Regions from separate parts of the Nonomuraea terrae genome, predicted to be linked through region 2. Evidence: riboswitches for the same ligand, from Rfam matches in the RefSeq annotation. Region 2 holds a riboswitch; each other region holds the start of a gene.
What was found. A riboswitch is a leader RNA that binds a small molecule or an ion and turns the genes downstream of it on or off. The one in region 2 is predicted to bind cobalamin.
Positions count from the first base shown of each region.

Region 1: another riboswitch for cobalamin. It lies ahead of ACIBP6_RS25140 (ribonucleoside-diphosphate reductase subunit alpha); the one in region 2 lies ahead of cobN (cobaltochelatase subunit CobN).
Region 3: another riboswitch for cobalamin. It lies ahead of bluB (5,6-dimethylbenzimidazole synthase); the one in region 2 lies ahead of cobN (cobaltochelatase subunit CobN).

Region 1 covers NZ_JBITLL010000005.1:288,692-294,216, forward strand. The annotation lists gene ACIBP6_RS25140 (ribonucleoside-diphosphate reductase subunit alpha) at 1-1,448, opposite strand, end outside; cobalamin riboswitch at 1,570-1,767, opposite strand; gene ACIBP6_RS25145 (tripartite tricarboxylate transporter substrate-binding protein) at 1,772-2,743, opposite strand; gene ACIBP6_RS25150 (SAM-dependent methyltransferase) at 2,841-3,674, opposite strand; gene glmS (glutamine--fructose-6-phosphate transaminase (isomerizing)) at 3,744-5,525, opposite strand, start outside.
Region 2 covers NZ_JBITLL010000001.1:563,912-569,436, reverse strand. The annotation lists gene cobN (cobaltochelatase subunit CobN) at 1-2,609, opposite strand, end outside; cobalamin riboswitch at 2,645-2,843, opposite strand; gene cobG (precorrin-3B synthase) at 2,861-4,096, shown strand; gene ACIBP6_RS02730 (precorrin-8X methylmutase) at 4,093-4,713, shown strand; gene ACIBP6_RS02725 (precorrin-2 C(20)-methyltransferase) at 4,719-5,525, shown strand, end outside.
Region 3 covers NZ_JBITLL010000007.1:85,969-91,493, reverse strand. The annotation lists gene ACIBP6_RS34520 (GNAT family N-acetyltransferase) at 1-644, shown strand, start outside; gene ACIBP6_RS34515 (LLM class flavin-dependent oxidoreductase) at 656-1,471, shown strand; cobalamin riboswitch at 1,635-1,833, shown strand; gene bluB (5,6-dimethylbenzimidazole synthase) at 1,863-2,498, shown strand; gene ACIBP6_RS34505 (hypothetical protein) at 2,685-3,509, opposite strand; gene ACIBP6_RS34500 (hypothetical protein) at 3,586-4,722, opposite strand; gene ACIBP6_RS34495 (VOC family protein) at 4,841-5,275, opposite strand; gene ACIBP6_RS34490 (hypothetical protein) at 5,326-5,525, opposite strand, start outside.

The DNA.
Region 1 (5,525 bases), on a different contig from region 2:
ATCTCCTCGGCGATCCTGGTGGACAGCTCCCGCGCCCGCGGAGAGTCGAAGGGCAGCCGCAGCGTGAAGAACACGTCCGCCAGGCCCATCACGCCGAGCCCCATCGGCCGCCACCGCTTGTTGGCCGCCTCCGCCTCGGGCGTCGGGTAGAAGCCGAGGTCGATGGTGCGGTCGAGGAAACGCACGGCGGTGCGGACGGTCCGGCGCAGCCGCTCCCAGTCGAGGTCGCCGCCGGCGAGGTGGGCGGCCAGGTTGACCGAGCCGAGGTTGCACACGGCCGTCTCGGCGTCGCTGGTGACCTCGAGGATCTCGGTGCAGAGGTTCGACAGGTGGATGACGTTCTCGGGGCGGGCGGTCTGGTTGGAGGTGCGGTTGGCGGCGTCCTTGAAGGTCATCCAGCCGTTGCCGGTCTGGGCGAGCGTGCGCATCATCCGGCCGTACAGGGTCCGCGCGGGGATCTGGCGGGCGAACCGGCCCTCGGCCTCGTACGCGCGATAGGCGGCGGTGAACGCCTCGCCGTACAGGTCGGTCAGGTCGGGCACGTCCTTCGGGTCGAAGAGCGACCAGGTCTCGTCGGCCTCGACGCGGCGCATGAACTCGTCGGGCACCCAGTTGGCCAGGTTGAGGTTGTGGGTGCGGCGGGCGTCCTCGCCGGTGTTGTCGCGCAGTTCGAGGAACTCCTCGATGTCGGCGTGCCAGGTCTCCAGGTAGACGCAGGCCGCGCCCTTGCGCCGGCCGCCCTGGTTGACCGCCGCCACGGACGAGTCGAGCGTGCGCAGCCAGGGGACGATGCCGTTGGACAGGCCGTTCGTGCCCCGGATCAGAGAGCCGCGCGAGCGCACCCGGGTCCAGGAGACGCCGATGCCGCCGGCGTACTTGGACAGACGGGCGACCTGGCCGTACCGGTCGTAGATGGCCTCCAGCTCGTCGCGCGGCGAGTCGAGCAGGAAGCAGGACGACAGCTGCGGGCGGCGCGCCCCCGAGTTGAACAGCGTCGGCGAGCTGGGCAGGTACGACAGCGTCGACATCAGCGCGTACAGCTCGGCGGCCTCGGCGACGGTCTCCGACAGCCCGCAGGCCACCCGCAGGAAGAAGTGCTGCGGCCGCTCCAGCACCCGCCGGGTCTTCGGATGGCGTAGCAGGTAGCGGTCGTGGACGGTGCGGAGCCCGAAGTACTCGAACCGGTCGTCCGCCTCCCGCGAGATCAGCCCGTCCAGCTCGGCCGCGTGCGCGGCCACGAACTCCGCCAGCCCGTCCTGGATCAGCCCGGCCGCGTGGGTGGCGGCGATCGACTCGGAGAACGACCGCACGCCGTGCGCCGCGGTCTCCTCGGCGATCTCCTCGGCCAGCAGCCGGGCGGCGAGCCGGGAGTTGGCCGGGTCGGCGATCACCCGGGCGGCGGCCTCCTCGATGGCCAGGCGGCGGTCAACCCCAACGATCTGAGTCACGTGCTCTTTCTCCTCGCGAAGTCATCCCCGTGAGGGCACGCCAGAGCACCGCGACACCGGAGCACCCGGCCGCGTCACGCCCTCAGCCCACCCTCGAGGCCCTGAACATTGCCTCCGGGCACGCGGCCCGGAGTCGCCGGCAGGTCTTCGGGCTCGCGGGCGTGCTCCATGGCGCCTACTGGCCGTCGCTTCCCGGATCCGCTCCAGTGCACATGACGGCGGTCGTTCCCGCTCACCGCTGCGGGGCAGCCCCGGAATCACACCGGGTTCCCTTTTGCTCCGCCTCAGGGGGAGGCGAACCAGCGACGACGAGGATCCTACATCTAGTGGCCGTTCCCGCAACTACCCCAGCATGTTGTGGCTCGGGTGGAGTTGATCAGCCCCAGACCGTGCATCACGGCCCGCGTCCGGGCGACCTCGGAGCCGAGCCAGCGCTCGAAGTCGTCGCCGACGAGCGGCAGCGACAGCCAGCCGGCCGCCCGGCAGGCGGCCTCCCAGCCGGGCGCGCCCAGCACGTCGTCGCACATGCGCAGCGCCCACTCGCGGCTCTCCTCACCCATGCCGTCGGGCCCGAACGCGGCCACCCAGTTGGTGAAGTCGACCCGCACGCCCGACTCCAGCAGGGTCGGCGCGTCGAGGCCGGGCAGCCGCTGGGCGGACGACACGGCCAGCGCCCGCACCCGGCCCCTGCCGATGTTGAACCGCCACTCCGACAACGGCCCGGCGGCGGCCACGGCCTTGCCCGCCAGCAGCGCGGTGGCGGCCTCGTTGCCGCTGGGGTAACCGGTGTAGTCGACCTGGCGGGTGTCGGCGCCGAGGCCCTTGGCGATCAGCCCGAAGAGCAGGTGGTCGGGCTCACCCTGCGGCCCGCCGGTCACCGGCGTCTGGGCGGGCCGGGCGAGCAGCTGCGCGCCGAAGTCGCCGAAGTCCTTCAGAGGGGAGGCGGCGGGCACGACCACGACCTCGACCTCGCCGCTGAGCCTGGCCAGCGGGGTGGTGACACCGGCCACGCCCTGGCCGTCGTTGAGCTCGGCGGCCGACAGCGCGGGCAGCCCGACCACAGTGATCGGGGTGCCGGCGCCGGTCTGGAACCCGGCCGAGCGGGCCACGCCGCCGAACGTCCGCGCGACACGCGCCCACTGCTGCCCGCCGGGGTTGACCGAGAACCGCGTACGCAGGACCTCCGCGCCGCCGGAGACGCGCTCCGCCCCGCACCCGGCGGCGGCCGCGATCGCGCCGAGCCCCCAGGCGATGAACCGCCTGCGGGGCATGCGCGTCTGTCCCGAACCGTCCATTACCCATGGTTATTAACCCATTACACATGGCTGTACACGCGGCTCGTGGTCAACACTCAGAATCGCTATTATTGGCGATTTTTCGTGATATTCGGGTTTACTTGGCTTTCTTCCCGACACCGGCCATGAGCGAGGACGGCAGCGACCAGTCGCCGACCAGTTTGGGCCGGTCCGGGCGCCAGTCGGTGGCCTGGACGAGCCCCGGCGGCTCCAGCGGGAAGTCGCCGAAGAACGCGCGGATCTCGGCCGGTGTCCGGTCGGCCCCGCGCCCCCCGGAGGCCCGGGGCCGCTCGCGCTCCTGCGGGCGCGCCGCAGTCGTGGCCCGCGTCGTGGCCCGTGTCGTGACTCGTGTCGTGACCTGCGTCGTGACCCGTGTCGTCGCATGGGAGATCACCAGGAACCCGCCCGGCGCCATCCGCTCCCGCAGCACCGCCACCGCCCCCAGCGGGTCGGCGGAGTCGGGCAGGAAGTGCAGGATCGACACCAGCAGCACGCCGACCGGCTCGTCCAGGTCGAGGAACTCCCGGGCCCTGGTCAGCACGTCCTCGGGATCGAGCAGGTCGGCCTGGACGAACCTGGCCAGGCCGGTCCGGCCAGGCCCCGGCCGGAGCAGGCTCTGCGCGTGCTCGGCGACCACCGGATCGTTGTCGACGTAGACCACCCGCGCCTCGGGCACGACCTCGTGCGCGCTGCCCTGGGTCGGCAGCCCGCTGCCGAGGTCGAGGAACTGCCGGACTCCGGCGCGGGCGACGTAGCGTACGGCACGCTGAAGGAAGGCCCGGTTCGCGCGGGCCAGCGGGACCGCCTCCGGGATCAGCTCGGCGAGCTGATCGATGGCCTGGCGATCGACCGCGTAGTTGTCCTTCCCGCCGAGCATGTAGTCGTACATGCGGGCGGGATGAGGCCGCTGCTGATCGAACTGCTGCCGCACATATCGAATTTATGTCGTCAGCAGCGGAATAACACTACCCTGGGATGATTGTTGCTGAAATAGAGTTAATTACTCAACTGTCACGCTCTTGGCTAGGTTGCGCGGCTTGTCCACGTCGCGGCCCAGCGCCACAGCAGCGTAGTACGCGAAGAGCTGCAGCGGGATCGCCAGCAGGATCGGGTCGAGCTCGATCTCGTTCCTCGGGATCACGATCACGTCGTCGGCCAGCTTGGCGGAGGGCTCGCGGTGACCGACCATGAGCACCTGGCCGCCCCTGGCGCGGATCTCGCCGAGCGTCGTGAGGTTCTTGTCGAGCAGCTCGTCATCGGGGACGATGGCGACCGTCGGCATGTCCGGGCCGATCAGCGCGAGCGGGCCGTGCTTGAGCTCGCTCGCCGGGTACGCCTCGGCGTGGACGTACGAGATCTCCTTGAGCTTCTGCGCGCCCTCGCGGGCGACCGGGTAGCCGCGCACGCGGCCGACGAACATCATGCTCGGGTGACCGGCGTACTTCTTGGCCAGTTCGGCGATCTTGTCGCTCTGGGCGAGGATCTCCCCGATCTGCCCGGGCAGCCGGCGCAGGCCCTCCACGATGCGCCGCCCGTCGGCGGGCGAGAGGTCACGCACCCGTCCGAGGTGCAGCGCGAGCAGCGCGAACGCCACCGCCGTCGAGGTGAACGCCTTGGTCGAGGCCACCGAGACCTCGGGGCCGGCGTGCAGGTAGATGCCGCCGTCGACCTCGCGGGCGATGGCGCTGCCGACCGCGTTGACGATGCCGATGACCCGGCCGCCCTTGCGCTTGAGCTCCTGCACGGCGGCGAGCGTGTCGTAGGTCTCCCCCGACTGGCTGATGGCGACGTAGAGCGTGTCGGGGTCGACGACCGGGTTGCGGTAGCGGAACTCGCTGGCCGGCTCGGCGTCGGACGGGATGCGCGCCAGCTCCTCGATGAGCTGCGCGCCGATCTGCCCCGAGTAGTACGCCGACCCGCAGCCGATGATCTTCACCCGGCGGAACGAGCGGGTCTCGCGGGCGTCCATGTTGAGCCCGCCGAGGTGGGCGACGTGGAAACGCTCGTCGAGCCGGCCGCTCATGGTGCGGGTGACCGTCTCGGGCTGCTCGGAGATCTCCTTGAGCAGGTAGTGCTCGTAGCCGCCGGTGTCGTAGTGGCCGGCGTCCCAGTCGACGGTCAGCGGCTCCTTGGCCGTCTCGCGGGCGTCGCTGGCGAAGGTGTGGAAGCCGTCGGCCTTGAGCACGGCCAGCTCGCCGTCCTCCAGGTGCACGACCTGGCGGGTGTAGCGGACGAGCGCGGCCACGTCGGAGGCGGCGAACATCTCCTTCTCGCCGATGCCGACCACGATCGGGCTGCCGTTGCGCGCCACGACCACCTCGCCGGGCCGCTCGGAGTCGATGACGGCGATGCCGTACGTGCCCACGACGCTCTTGAGGGTCTTCCTGACCGCCTCCTCCAGCGTGTCGTTCTCGTCGGCCGCGTGCGCGATCAGGTGGGCGAGCACCTCGGTGTCGGTCTCGGAGGCGAACACCACGCCGTCGGCCTCCAGCTTGGCGCGCAGCTCGGCGGCGTTCTCGATGATGCCGTTGTGCACCACCGCGATGCGCTCGTCGGCGGACAGGTGAGGGTGGGCGTTGACGTCACTCGGGACGCCGTGCGTGGCCCATCGGGTGTGGCCGATGCCGAGGTTGCCCTTGAACCGGGCCGGGACCACCTTGGCCAGGTCGGCCACCCTGCCCTTGACCTTGCGCAGCTTCAGGCCCTTGTTGGACACCACGACACCGGCCGAGTCGTAGCCCCGGTATTCGAGCCGCTGCAGTCCCTCCAGCAGGATGGGCGC
Region 2 (5,525 bases):
AGCACCTCGGCCACGTCGTCGCCCGCCGTGCGCATGGCGCTGGTGCCCCAGACGGACAGGCCGACCGAGCGCGGCCACTCGCCGGTGTCGGTGCGGTAGCGCTCCAGGAGCGACTCCGCCATCGCCTGGCCGGTCTCCCAGGCCAGGCGGCTGGGGACCGCGCGGGGGTCGACCGAGTAGAAGTTCCGCCCGGTCGGCAGCACGTTGACCAGCCCGCGCAGCGGCGAACCGCTCGGCCCGGCGGGGACGTAGCCGCCGTCCAGGGCGTGCAGCACGTGGTCGATCTCGTCGGTGGTACGCGCGAGGCGCGGCACCATCTCGGTCGCCGCGAACCGCAGGATCCGACCCACCAGCCGGACACTCTCAGGGGCGGTCGGCGAGAGGATCGTCTCGGCGGTCTCTTCCGCCGCGTCCGGGGACCATCCGCGTTCCTCCATGGCTTCCACCAGGGCGCGGGCCGTCGCCTCCGCTCGGTCCACGGCGCCGAGACCCGCCGTGCCGTCCTCGGCCAGGCCGAGGGCCTCGCGCAGGCCGGGCAGCGTCTCGCGGCCCGCCCACATCTGACGGGCCCGCAACATCGCGAGCACCAGGTCCACCCGCGCCGCCCCGGCCGGCGCCTGGCCGAGGACGTGCAGGCCGTCGCGGATCTGCGCGTCCTTCACCTCGCACAACCACCCGTCGACGTGCAGCAGGAAGTCGTCGAACTCGCTGTCGTGCGGCCGGTCCGCCAGCCCCAGGTCGTGGTCGAGCCGGGCGGCCTGGATCAGCGTCCAGATCTGCGCCCGGATCGCGGGGAGCTTGGCCGGGTCCATCGCGGCGATCGTGGCGTGCTCGTCGAGCAGCTGCTCCAGCCGCGCGATGTCGCCGTACGATTCCGCCCGCGCCATCGGCGGCACCAGGTGGTCCACCAGCACGGCGTGCGCCCGCCGCTTGGCCTGCGTGCCCTCCCCCGGGTCGTTCACCAGGAACGGGTAGACCAGCGGCAGGTCCCCGATGGCCGCGTCGGGGCCGCAGGCGGCCGACAGGCCCGCCGACTTGCCCGGCAGCCACTCCAGGTTGCCGTGCTTGCCGACGTGCACCATCGCGTGCGCGCCGAACTCCTCGGAGAGCCAGCGGTAGGCGGCCAGGTAGTGGTGGCTGGGCGGCAGGTCGGGGTCGTGGTAGATCGCGATCGGGTTCTCGCCGAAGCCGCGCGGCGGCTGCACCATCACCACGACGTTCCCGGCCCGCAGCGCGGCCAGCACGATGTCGCCCTCGTGCACGAACAGCTCGCCCGGCGGCGGCCCCCAGTGCCGTTCCATCCCGGCCCGCAGCTCCTCGGGCAGCGTGCGGTACCAGCGTTCGTAGGAGGCGGCGGAGATGCGTACCGGGTTGGCCGCGAGGGCCTCCTCGGTGAGCCAGTCGGGGTCCTGGCCGCCGGCGGCGATCAGGGCGTGGATCAGCGCGTCGCCGTCCTGCGCGGCCACGCCGGGGAAGCCCTCGCCCACGTCGTACCCGGCCTCGGCGAGCCGGGTCAGCAGCCGGACGACGCTGGCCGGGGTGTCCAGGCCGACCGCGTTGCCGATCCTGGAGTGTTTCGTCGGGTACGCCGACAACATCACCACCAGCCGCCGCTCGGCGGGCGCGGTGTGGCGGAGCAGCCCGTGACGTACCGCGATGCCGGCCACCCGTGCGGCCCGCTCGGCGTCGGCGACGTAGACGGTGAGCCCGTCGCGGTCGATCTCCTTGAACGAGAACGGCACGGTGATGATCCGCCCGTCGAACTCGGGGATCGCCACCTGCGAGGCCGCGTCCAGCGGGGACAGGCCGTCGTCGTTCTCCTCCCACGCCTGCCGGGAGGTGGTCAGGCAGAGACCCTGCAGGATCGGCACGTCCAGCGTGGCCAGCGCGCCGACGTCCCACGCCTCGTCGTCGCCGCCCGCGCCCGCCGTGGCCGGGCGCGCGCCGCCCGCCGCCAGTACGGTCACGACCAGCGCGTCAGCCGTACGCAGGGTCTCGATCAGCTCGGGCTCGGCCGTGCGCAGGGACGAGCAGAAGACCGGCAGCGCCTGACCGCCGGCGTCCTCGATGGCCGCGCAGAGCGTCTCGACGAACGCGGTGTTGCCCGCCAAGTGGTGCGCGCGGTAGTAGAGCACGCCGATCACCGGCCCGCGCGTGGACCGGGCTTCGCGCGCCGGCCGCCCCCACGACGGCGTCGGGGCGGGCGGGGCGAACCCGTGCCCGGTCAGCAGCACCGTGTCCGACAGGAACGCGTGCAGCTCGGTCAGGTTGTCCGGCCCTCCGTGCGCCAGGTAGGCGTGGGCCTGGGCGCACACACCGCCGGCGACCGTGGACAGCTCCATCAGCTCGGCGTCCGGAGCCTGCTCGCCGCCCAGCACCACGACCGGGCGCGGCCCGGCCAGCAGCGCGTCGAGGCCCTCCTCCCAGGCGCGCCGGCCGCCGAGGAGCCGTACCACGACGAGGTCGACGCCCTCCAGCAGCTCGGGCAGGTCGTCAGGGGCGAGCCTGGCGGGGTTGCCCAGGCGGTAGGCCGCGCCGCCGGCGCGGGCGCTCAGCAGGTCGGTGTCGGAAGTGGAGAGCAGCAGGACGGTACGGCTGTCGCCTGGCACGGCGCAATCCTCCCTCGGGGTCCTCGCCCCAGTAGCGGGTGACGCGACGGCAGGAGTCTCCTGGCTCCCGGATCAGCGCTCACCCCGACCTTCCCACCCGTCGCCGGGCAGTGGCCTTGCGGTGGGGTTCGCTCCCCAGTCACAGTGGCGGGACCGCGCCGGTTTCGCACCGGCTTCCTCCCTTTGCCATCGCCTACCGGGAGCCTACGGCAGAACTGCCGCTTCACAGAAGTGGCGTTACCATCCTCCTCGTGCCCATAGCCGACTATTCCGGGCAAGCGCCTCCCGCCGCCGGCCCGGGACCGCTCCAGCCGCACACCCCCGTCCCTGGCCACCTCGACGTCCCGGAAGCAGGCGAAACCACCCCCGAGCGTGTGCGTCCCGATGCCTGCCCGGGCGCTCTGCAGGTGCACGAGGCCGCCGACGGCGCGCTCGCCCGCGTCCGCGTGCCCGGCGGCGCGATCTCCGCCGCCCAGCTCAGGGAGCTGGCCGCGTGCGCGGCGCGGCTCGGCTCGGGCGTGATCGAGCTGACCTCCCGGGCGAACGTCCAGGTGCGCGGCCTGCGCTCCCCCGGGGACTTCGCCGCGCGGATCGCCGCCGCCGGCCTCCTGCCCTCCCCCGCCCACGAGCGCGTACGCAACATCGTCGCCTCACCCCTCGGCGGACGCGGCCCGCACGGCCTCCTCGACCCGCAACCCCTGGTGGAGGCCCTGGACCGCGCCCTGTGCGCCCGCCCCCGCCTGGCCGACCTGCCGGGCCGCTTCCTGTTCGCCGTGGACGACGGCACGGGCGACGTCATCGGCCTGAACGCCGACATCACGTACGTTCCCGGCCACGGCCTCCTCCTGGCCGGCGCCGGCACCGCGCTCCCCGCCGACGCCCGGACCGCCGCCGGCCTCATGCTCGCCGCCGCCGAAGCCTTCCTCGACGAACGCGCCCAGTCCTGGCGTCTCGCCGAGATCCCGGACGGCGCCGCCCGGATCGCCGCGCGCCTCGGCCTGGACGGCTCCGCCACGGTGCCCCGGCCCTCCGGGGAGTCCGGCGCGCGGCGGGCCGGGGTCGTCCCGCAGCGGGATGGGCGGGTGGCGCTGGAGGCCGTCGTGCCGCTCGGGCGGCTCAGCGGCGCGCAGGCGGTGGCGATCGCCGCACAAGGCGCGCCCGTGCGGCTGACACCGTGGCGCAGCGTGATCCTGCTGGACCTGGCCCCCGAGGCGGCCGACCACGCGGCCGAAGCGCTCAGCGCGGCCGGGCTGGTCACCGACCCGGCCTCCCCCTGGATCGGCGTGACCGCCTGCACCGGCCGTCCGGGATGCGCCAAGTCACGCGCCGACGTGCAGGAGGACGCCCGCCGCTGGGTGGCCGCCCTGGACGCTCCCCCACCGACGCCCGTGCACTGGGCGGGCTGCGAACGCCGCTGCGGACTCCCCCGCGGTGATGTCGTGCAGATGGTCGCCACCGGCGACGGATACGAGGAAAGGCACCCTTGACCGACTACATCCGCGACGGAGCCGAGATCTACCGGCGTTCGTTCGCCACGATCCGCGCCGAGGCCGACCTCGACGGGATGCCGCCCGAGGTGGCGCAGGTGGCGGTACGCATGATCCACGCCTGCGGCATGACCGACCTCGTGACGGACCTGGACTGGTCGCCGTCCGTGGTCGTCCGCGCGAGGCAGGCGCTGCGCCGGGGCGCGCCCGTGCTGTGCGACGCGAACATGGTCGCCGCCGGCGTCACCCGGCGCCGCCTGCCCGCCGACAACGACGTGGTCTGCACGCTGACCGATCCGAGCGTGCCGGACCTGGCCGCGAGGCTCGGCACCACCCGCAGCGCCGCCGCACTCGAACTGTGGCGCGACCGCCTCGACGGCGCGGTGGTCGCGGTGGGCAACGCGCCGACGGCCCTGTTCCGGCTGCTGGAGCTGGTCGCCGAGGGCGCGGGCCGACCGGCCGCGGTGCTCGGCATCCCGGTCGGCTTCATCGGGGCGGCCGAGTCCAAGCGGGCGCTGGCCGACAGCGACCTGGATCACCTGGTGGTGCACGGCCGCCGCGGCGGCAGTGCCATGACGGCGGCGGCGGTCAACGCCATCGCGAGCGAGGAAGAGTGAACGCGGTGACGGGACGGCTGTACGGGGTGGGGCTCGGACCGGGGGATCCGGAGCTGGTCACGGTGAAGACGGCGCGGCTGATCGGCGCGGCCGACGTGCTCGCCTACCACTCGGCCCGGCACGGGCGCAGCATCGCCCGCTCGATCGCGGAGCCGTACATGCGGGACGGCCAGATCGAGGAGCTGCTGCTCTACCCGCTGACCACGGAGACCACCGACCATCCGGGCGGCTACCAGGGCGCGCTGGACGACTTCTACGCCGACTGCGCCGAGCGGCTGGCCGCCCACCTGGACGCCGGGCGGACCGTGGTCGTGCTGGCCGAGGGCGACCCGCTGTTCTACGGCTCGTACATGCACATGCACAAGCGGCTCGCCCACCGCTTCCCGACCGAGGTGGTGCCCGGGGTGACCTCGGTCAGCGCCGCCTCCGCCGTGCTCGGCCGGCCGCTGGTCGAGCGGGACGAGGTGCTCACCGTGCTGCCCGGCACGCTGCCCGCCGACGTGCTGGCCGAGAAGCTGGCCGGCACCGACTCGGCGGCGGTGCTCAAGCTGGGGCGGACGTTCGGCAAGGTCCGCGACGCCCTGGCGCAGGCCGGCCGGCTGGACGACGCCTGGTACGTCGAGCGCGCCACCATGGCCGCCCAGCGGGTCGCGCCGCTGAAGGACGTGGACCCGGACGGCGTGCCGTACTTCTCGATGGCCCTGCTCGCCAGCCCGTCCGAACGGACGTTCGTGCCCGAGCCCGCGCCCGCCGCGACCGCGGGCGAGGTCGTGGTGGTCGGGCTCGGCCCGGCGGGGCGGCCGTGGCTGACG
Region 3 (5,525 bases), on a different contig from region 2:
ACGACATCTCACTCAAGCCGGGGCTCACCCCCGCCGCCGATCGCGCCGTCGCGCACCAGGCCCTGATCGGGGCCGGGTTCGTCATGGAGGTCGAGCGGCTGCTGCTCGCATGGGCGGCCGGCGGCGACCTGCCCGACGACCTGCCCGACGACCTGCCCGACGACCTGCCCGACGACCTGCCCGACGACCGGGGCCGGCTGACGTACCGGCCGGCGCGCCGGATGGACCCGTCCGAGGTGATCGACCTCCTCGTCCGCATCTCCGAGGGCTCGCTCGACCACGACACGCGCACCGAGGTCGCCAGGGTCGGCGCCGAGCACGAGGCCCGCTGGGTGTACGACGACCTGGTCAACCGCAAGGCCGAGCCCGACTGGTTCGTCATCGGCTACCTCGGCGACTCCCCCGTCGGACTGGTCGCCCCCGACGACCGCTCCATCGCCTACATCGGCGTCGTCCCCGAGCACCGCGGTCACGGCTACGTCGACGACCTCCTGGCCAGGGGCACCCGCACGCTCGCCGAGGCCGGCGTCGAACGCGTCATCGCCGGCACCGACGTCGGCAACGTGCCGACCGCCGCCGCTTTCCTGCGCGCCGGGTACTCGGAGACCGGGCGGCTGTTCCGCTACTACTGCAGGGCACCATGAGGCTGGGAGTCATGTTCGACCGCGATCTGCCGCCCGAGCGGCTGGTCCCGTTCGCGCGGGCGCTCGACGAGACGGTCGTGGACGATCTGTGGGTGGTCGAGGACCTCGGCTGGACGGGCGGCATCTCGGCGGCGGCCACGGCGCTGGCCGTCACCTCGCGGCTGCGCGTCGGCATCGGCATCACGCCCGCGCCGCTGCGCAACCCCATGCTGCTGGCGATGGAGCTGGCCAACCTGGCCCGCCTGCACCCCGGCCGGCTGGCCGCCGGCATCGGGCACGGCGTTCCGGAGTGGATGCGCCAGGTGGGCGCGGCCGTGCCGTCGCCGCTGACCCTCCTGGAGGAGACGATCACGTCCGTACGGGCGTTGCTGCGCGGTGAGACGGTCACCCTCGACGGCAGGGCGGTGCGGCTCGACGGGGTGTCGCTCGTGCATCCGCCGGCGGTGCCGCCGCCCGTGCTGGCCGGGGTGAAGGGGCCGCGTTCGCTGGCGCTGTCCGGCCGCGTGGCGCAGGGCACGATCGTGCCCGAGGGCGTGGGGCCCGCCGATCTGCCCGGCATCGTCGAGCGGATCGGCGCGGACGGCGACCACGAGCTGGTGGTCTTCACCTACCTGCACACCGGCGGCGAGGTCGACAGATCGCTGGTGGAGGGGCAGGCGGGCTTCCTGGGCATCGCGCCGGAGGACGTGGCGACGGCCTCCGGCACTCCTCAGGAGGCGGCCGCGCAGGTGAAGGCGCTGTGGGCGGCCGGCGCGAGCACGGTCGCGGTGCGCCCGATCGGCCAGGAGCCGCTGGAGCAGGTGACGGCACTGCTGTCGGCCCTGTAGGCGGCGGACCGCGACCATGAGGCGGATCGAGGAGGCCGGCCACCGACCACCCCGCCTGGTGGTCCCGGCCGTCCCCGCGGGCCAAGGCCACACCTCGGCAAGGCCGCTCGATCGGCCGGAAACATCCCAAGCAGCGCGACTTCGGTGATCGGTTACGATACCCCCTGGCAAGACGTTGCGAGGTGCCTCGCGGTCGCGAGGAGAATCGGGAAGCCGGTGTGATTCCGGCACGGGCCCGCCGCGGTGACCGGGAAGCCGCCGCCCACGTGCGCAGCACAGCCACTGGCCCGCGAGGGCTGGGAAGGCGGGCGGTCAGGCGTTGATCCGGGAGTCCGAAGACCGGCCTCGCGCCCACCGCCCCACCAGGGGCGCGACGCAGCGGGAGCCTGCCTTGAACAGCCAGCTTTACGATGTCATCCACCGCCGTCGCGACGTGCGCGGCCAGTTCACCGGCGAGCCCGTGCCGGACGAGGTGCTGCACCGCGTGTTGTCGGCGGCGCACGCCGCACCCAGCGTCGGGCTGTCCCAGCCATGGGACTTTCTCGTGGTGCGCGACGTCCGGCTCCGCGGCACCTTCCACGACCACGTACAGCACGAGCGGGCCACCTTCGCCGCCACCCTCGACGGCGAGGCCGCCCAGCGGTTCGCCCGGATCAAGATCGATGGGGTGCTCGAATCGACGCTGTCCGTCGTGGTCACCTATGACGCGGACAGGGGCGGCCCCGCGGTGCTCGGCCGTCACGCCATCGCGGACGCCGGCCTGTACTCGGTGTGCCTGGCCATCCAGAACCTGTGGCTGGCCGCGACCGCCGAACGGCTCGGCGTCGGCTGGGTGTCGTTCTACCGCGAGCCCTTCGTCCAGGACCTGCTCGGCATCCCCACCGGGATCCGCCCGGTCGCCTGGCTGTGCCTCGGCCCGGTCACCCACCTCGAAGAGACCCCTGACCTGGAACGGCACGGCTGGCGACGACGGCGCCCGCTGGCCGCCGTCCTCCATCAGGACCGATGGGGTGCGCACCCGGCCTGACGCCGCGTTTCTACGGCGGCGGCGGCCCACGACGATCGTCGCCCGTGGCACGACGGGCGACGATCATCCTGGAGAGGTGACGGGCGGGGGAACGCGAGCTCGCGGGCCGCCTGCGCACCGCCGGTCAGGCCATCGCCCACGCCGCCGACGCGACGGCGGACAGGGCGACGAAACGCTGAGCCCGCGTTACTGCCAGATCGCGGCGTACGTGCCGTTCTCGGCGTTGACCTGCACGGGGGCCAGGCCCTTGGACTTCAGGGCGTCGAAGCGCTTCTGGTAGCCGGAGCCGTTCATGCCGACGTAGTGCGCCCACGACTGGACGCCGTCCTTGCGCCACACGGCGGTGTACGTGCCGTCGGGCGCCACGGCGATCGTGACCGGCCGGAAACCCTTCTCCTTCCTGGCGTAGAACTCGGCCTCGTGCTGCTGCCGCGACTTGCCGTAGGTGTAGTACCAGGCGCCGCCGGTGTTGGCGCTCCACACGGCCGCGTACCGGATGTCGCCCGGGGTGCCGTACGCGTCCACGGAGGTCAGCGCGAGCCCCTGGTCGGCGGCCTTCTCGGTGGCGGCGGCGAATGCGGACGCAGTGAGGCCGAACTTCGAGACGAACTTGCTGCTCTTCTTCTCGAAGACGGCGGCGAACACCGGCGAGCTCGCCGGCCCGGTGGCCGAGACGGAGACCGGCTGCAGGCCGTTCTTCAGCTCGGCGTCGAACCGCTTCTGGAACCCGCTCGCCGACATGCCCTGCCACATGCCCCACGCGGCGGACGAACCGTCCTTGACCCACACGGCGGCGTACCGCTGCCCGTCGGAGACGTTCACCGTGATCGGCCGGTAGCCCTGGTCCCTGAGCTGGTGGAAACGCTTGACGCTGTCGGCCGCGCTGACGCCGTGATAGGCGACCCAGGCCGGCGCGGCCTGCGCACCGGCCGCGGGCGCCGTCACCGCCATCGGGACGGCGGCCCCGGCCAGCACGGAGGCAACGATCGCGATCTTCGCGGTGGCCCTCATGACCCTCCCTTTACCTGAACTTGAGGATTGAGGGACGACCTTAACAAGATTTATGACAGACCGCTAAGGCTTCGGATCACCCCTTCACGAACGGCGTCGGCGTCTGGCCGGTCCAGCGGTAGAGCTCGGCGACGCCGGTGTGCTTGGAGACGCCGTCCTCGGTCACCGTCCCGGCCTTGGCGACGTAGTAGCGGCCGTCGCCGAGCGAGACCAGGCCGTACTCGCCGGTGAACTCCCAGCCCCTGACGCCGGTGGCCGCGTCCTCCAGCCCGCCGGGGGCCAGGGTGAGGAGCTCGCCCTGCTCGGGCTCCGGCTGGCCGACGATCTCGCCCGTCCTGGGCTTCTCACCGCTTTCCACCATGAAGAAGGAGTAGTTGGGGAACTGCGGCTTGACACCCCGGTAGACGGCCATCATCCAGTTTCCGGTGTGCTCGTCGAACTCGAGGTTCTGCACGCCGTACCTGGTGTTGCCGGTGTAGGCGAAGTACTTGCCGTCCACGCGCTCGGGGCCGCTCTTGTGCGGGTCGCTCTCGGTGAGCGGCCGCTCGTACTTCTTCCACTGCTGGACGTCGTACTGCAGGAGGACCTGGTGGTCGTTGTCCTGCCGGTTCACGTTGGAGTAGATGCCGTACGCGACGGTCAGCTTCTGCTTGCCGTGCCGCTTTCCGAACTCGGGGCCGAAGGCCACGCCGTCGATGCCGCTGCAGCCGTAACGGTGGTCGGGGGTGTTGCCGACGTTGCCGTCGAACCTGCCGTCCCCGTTCATGTCGGCGACGTAGTCGTCCACGACCTCCTTGAGGTAGACCGTCCTGACGACGTCGCTGGTCTGGGCGTCCATGTTCATGCTGGTGATGCGGTCGACGTCGAAGATCGCGATGTAGAACGACTCCTGCTCCTTGTACTCCAGGGAGCCGTACACGCGGCCGTCCTGGGAGTTGAAGTCCAGGTCGCCCAGGTGGCCGGTGAAGCCCGTCACCGAGCCGACCGGGTTGCCCCCCAGGTCCGTCTTGACCAGGACGTTGGTGAAGGAGAAGTACATGTAGCCGTTGCGCCGGTCGATGGCCATGCCCTGGACGTGCCCCTCGGACCAGGCGCCACCGTCGATCTGCGCGGGGAGGTCCCGGGGGCGGTCGGCAGGGGTGGCGGAGACCGACGACCCGAACAGGCCGAGGGAGGCGGAGGCAGCGAGGGTGAGCGTCAGGATCTTTCGCATGAAGCAATGCCCTTCCATTACGGATCTACCAAAACCCGACGCTATCCCGATCATCCGCTCATATCTAACGAAGCACCGAACTCCCCGCGAAGTCCCCTGAAACGCCCCGTAACAGGCCTTATCTCTCCGGCCATAGATCGGCGTTCGTGGATCGAGCGACGAGCTCGACCTCGAACCCGTCCCGGTCCTCCAGGTAGGCGGCGTAGTGCTGGTCGCCGCCCGCGTACGGGTGGCGGTCGGGGAAGAGCAGCGTCCAGCCGTACGCGGGAGCCTCCTTGACCAGGGCGTCCACCTCTGCGCGGGGGCCCGCGTGGAACGCCAGGTGGTTCAGGCCGGGGCGGCGGCGCTCGTGCCGGTCGGCGCTGAGCGCCGGCGACTGCTCCAACACGATGTACGTCTCCCCCAGCCGCCAGCTGCGCCCGTCGCTCCACTCCTGGTAGAGCGTGTAACCGAGCGCCCCCAGCAACCACTCCCAACTACCGACGGCGCGCGGCAGGTCGGGAACCCAGATCTCGACATGGTGCAACGCACCGCGGACCCTCTCGTGTGCCATGGCGGGACCCTACGCCGTTCGCCACGGGAGCCAGGTCATCTCCTCCACGATCACGGGACCGCCGTCAGCTCTGCCAGGACGGTGACGAGGTGGCGGCGTTCCTCCTCGTCCTGCCGAACCTGGTGGCCGTAGCTGCCGATCCCGCCTGTCGCGGCGTCGCCGTACGCCAGTTCCCGCAGCTCCGGCAGGAGCGGAGCGGCGTCAGGGCCGAGCTCGCAGAGCGCCTCCACCAACCAGTTCCCGGCTCCCA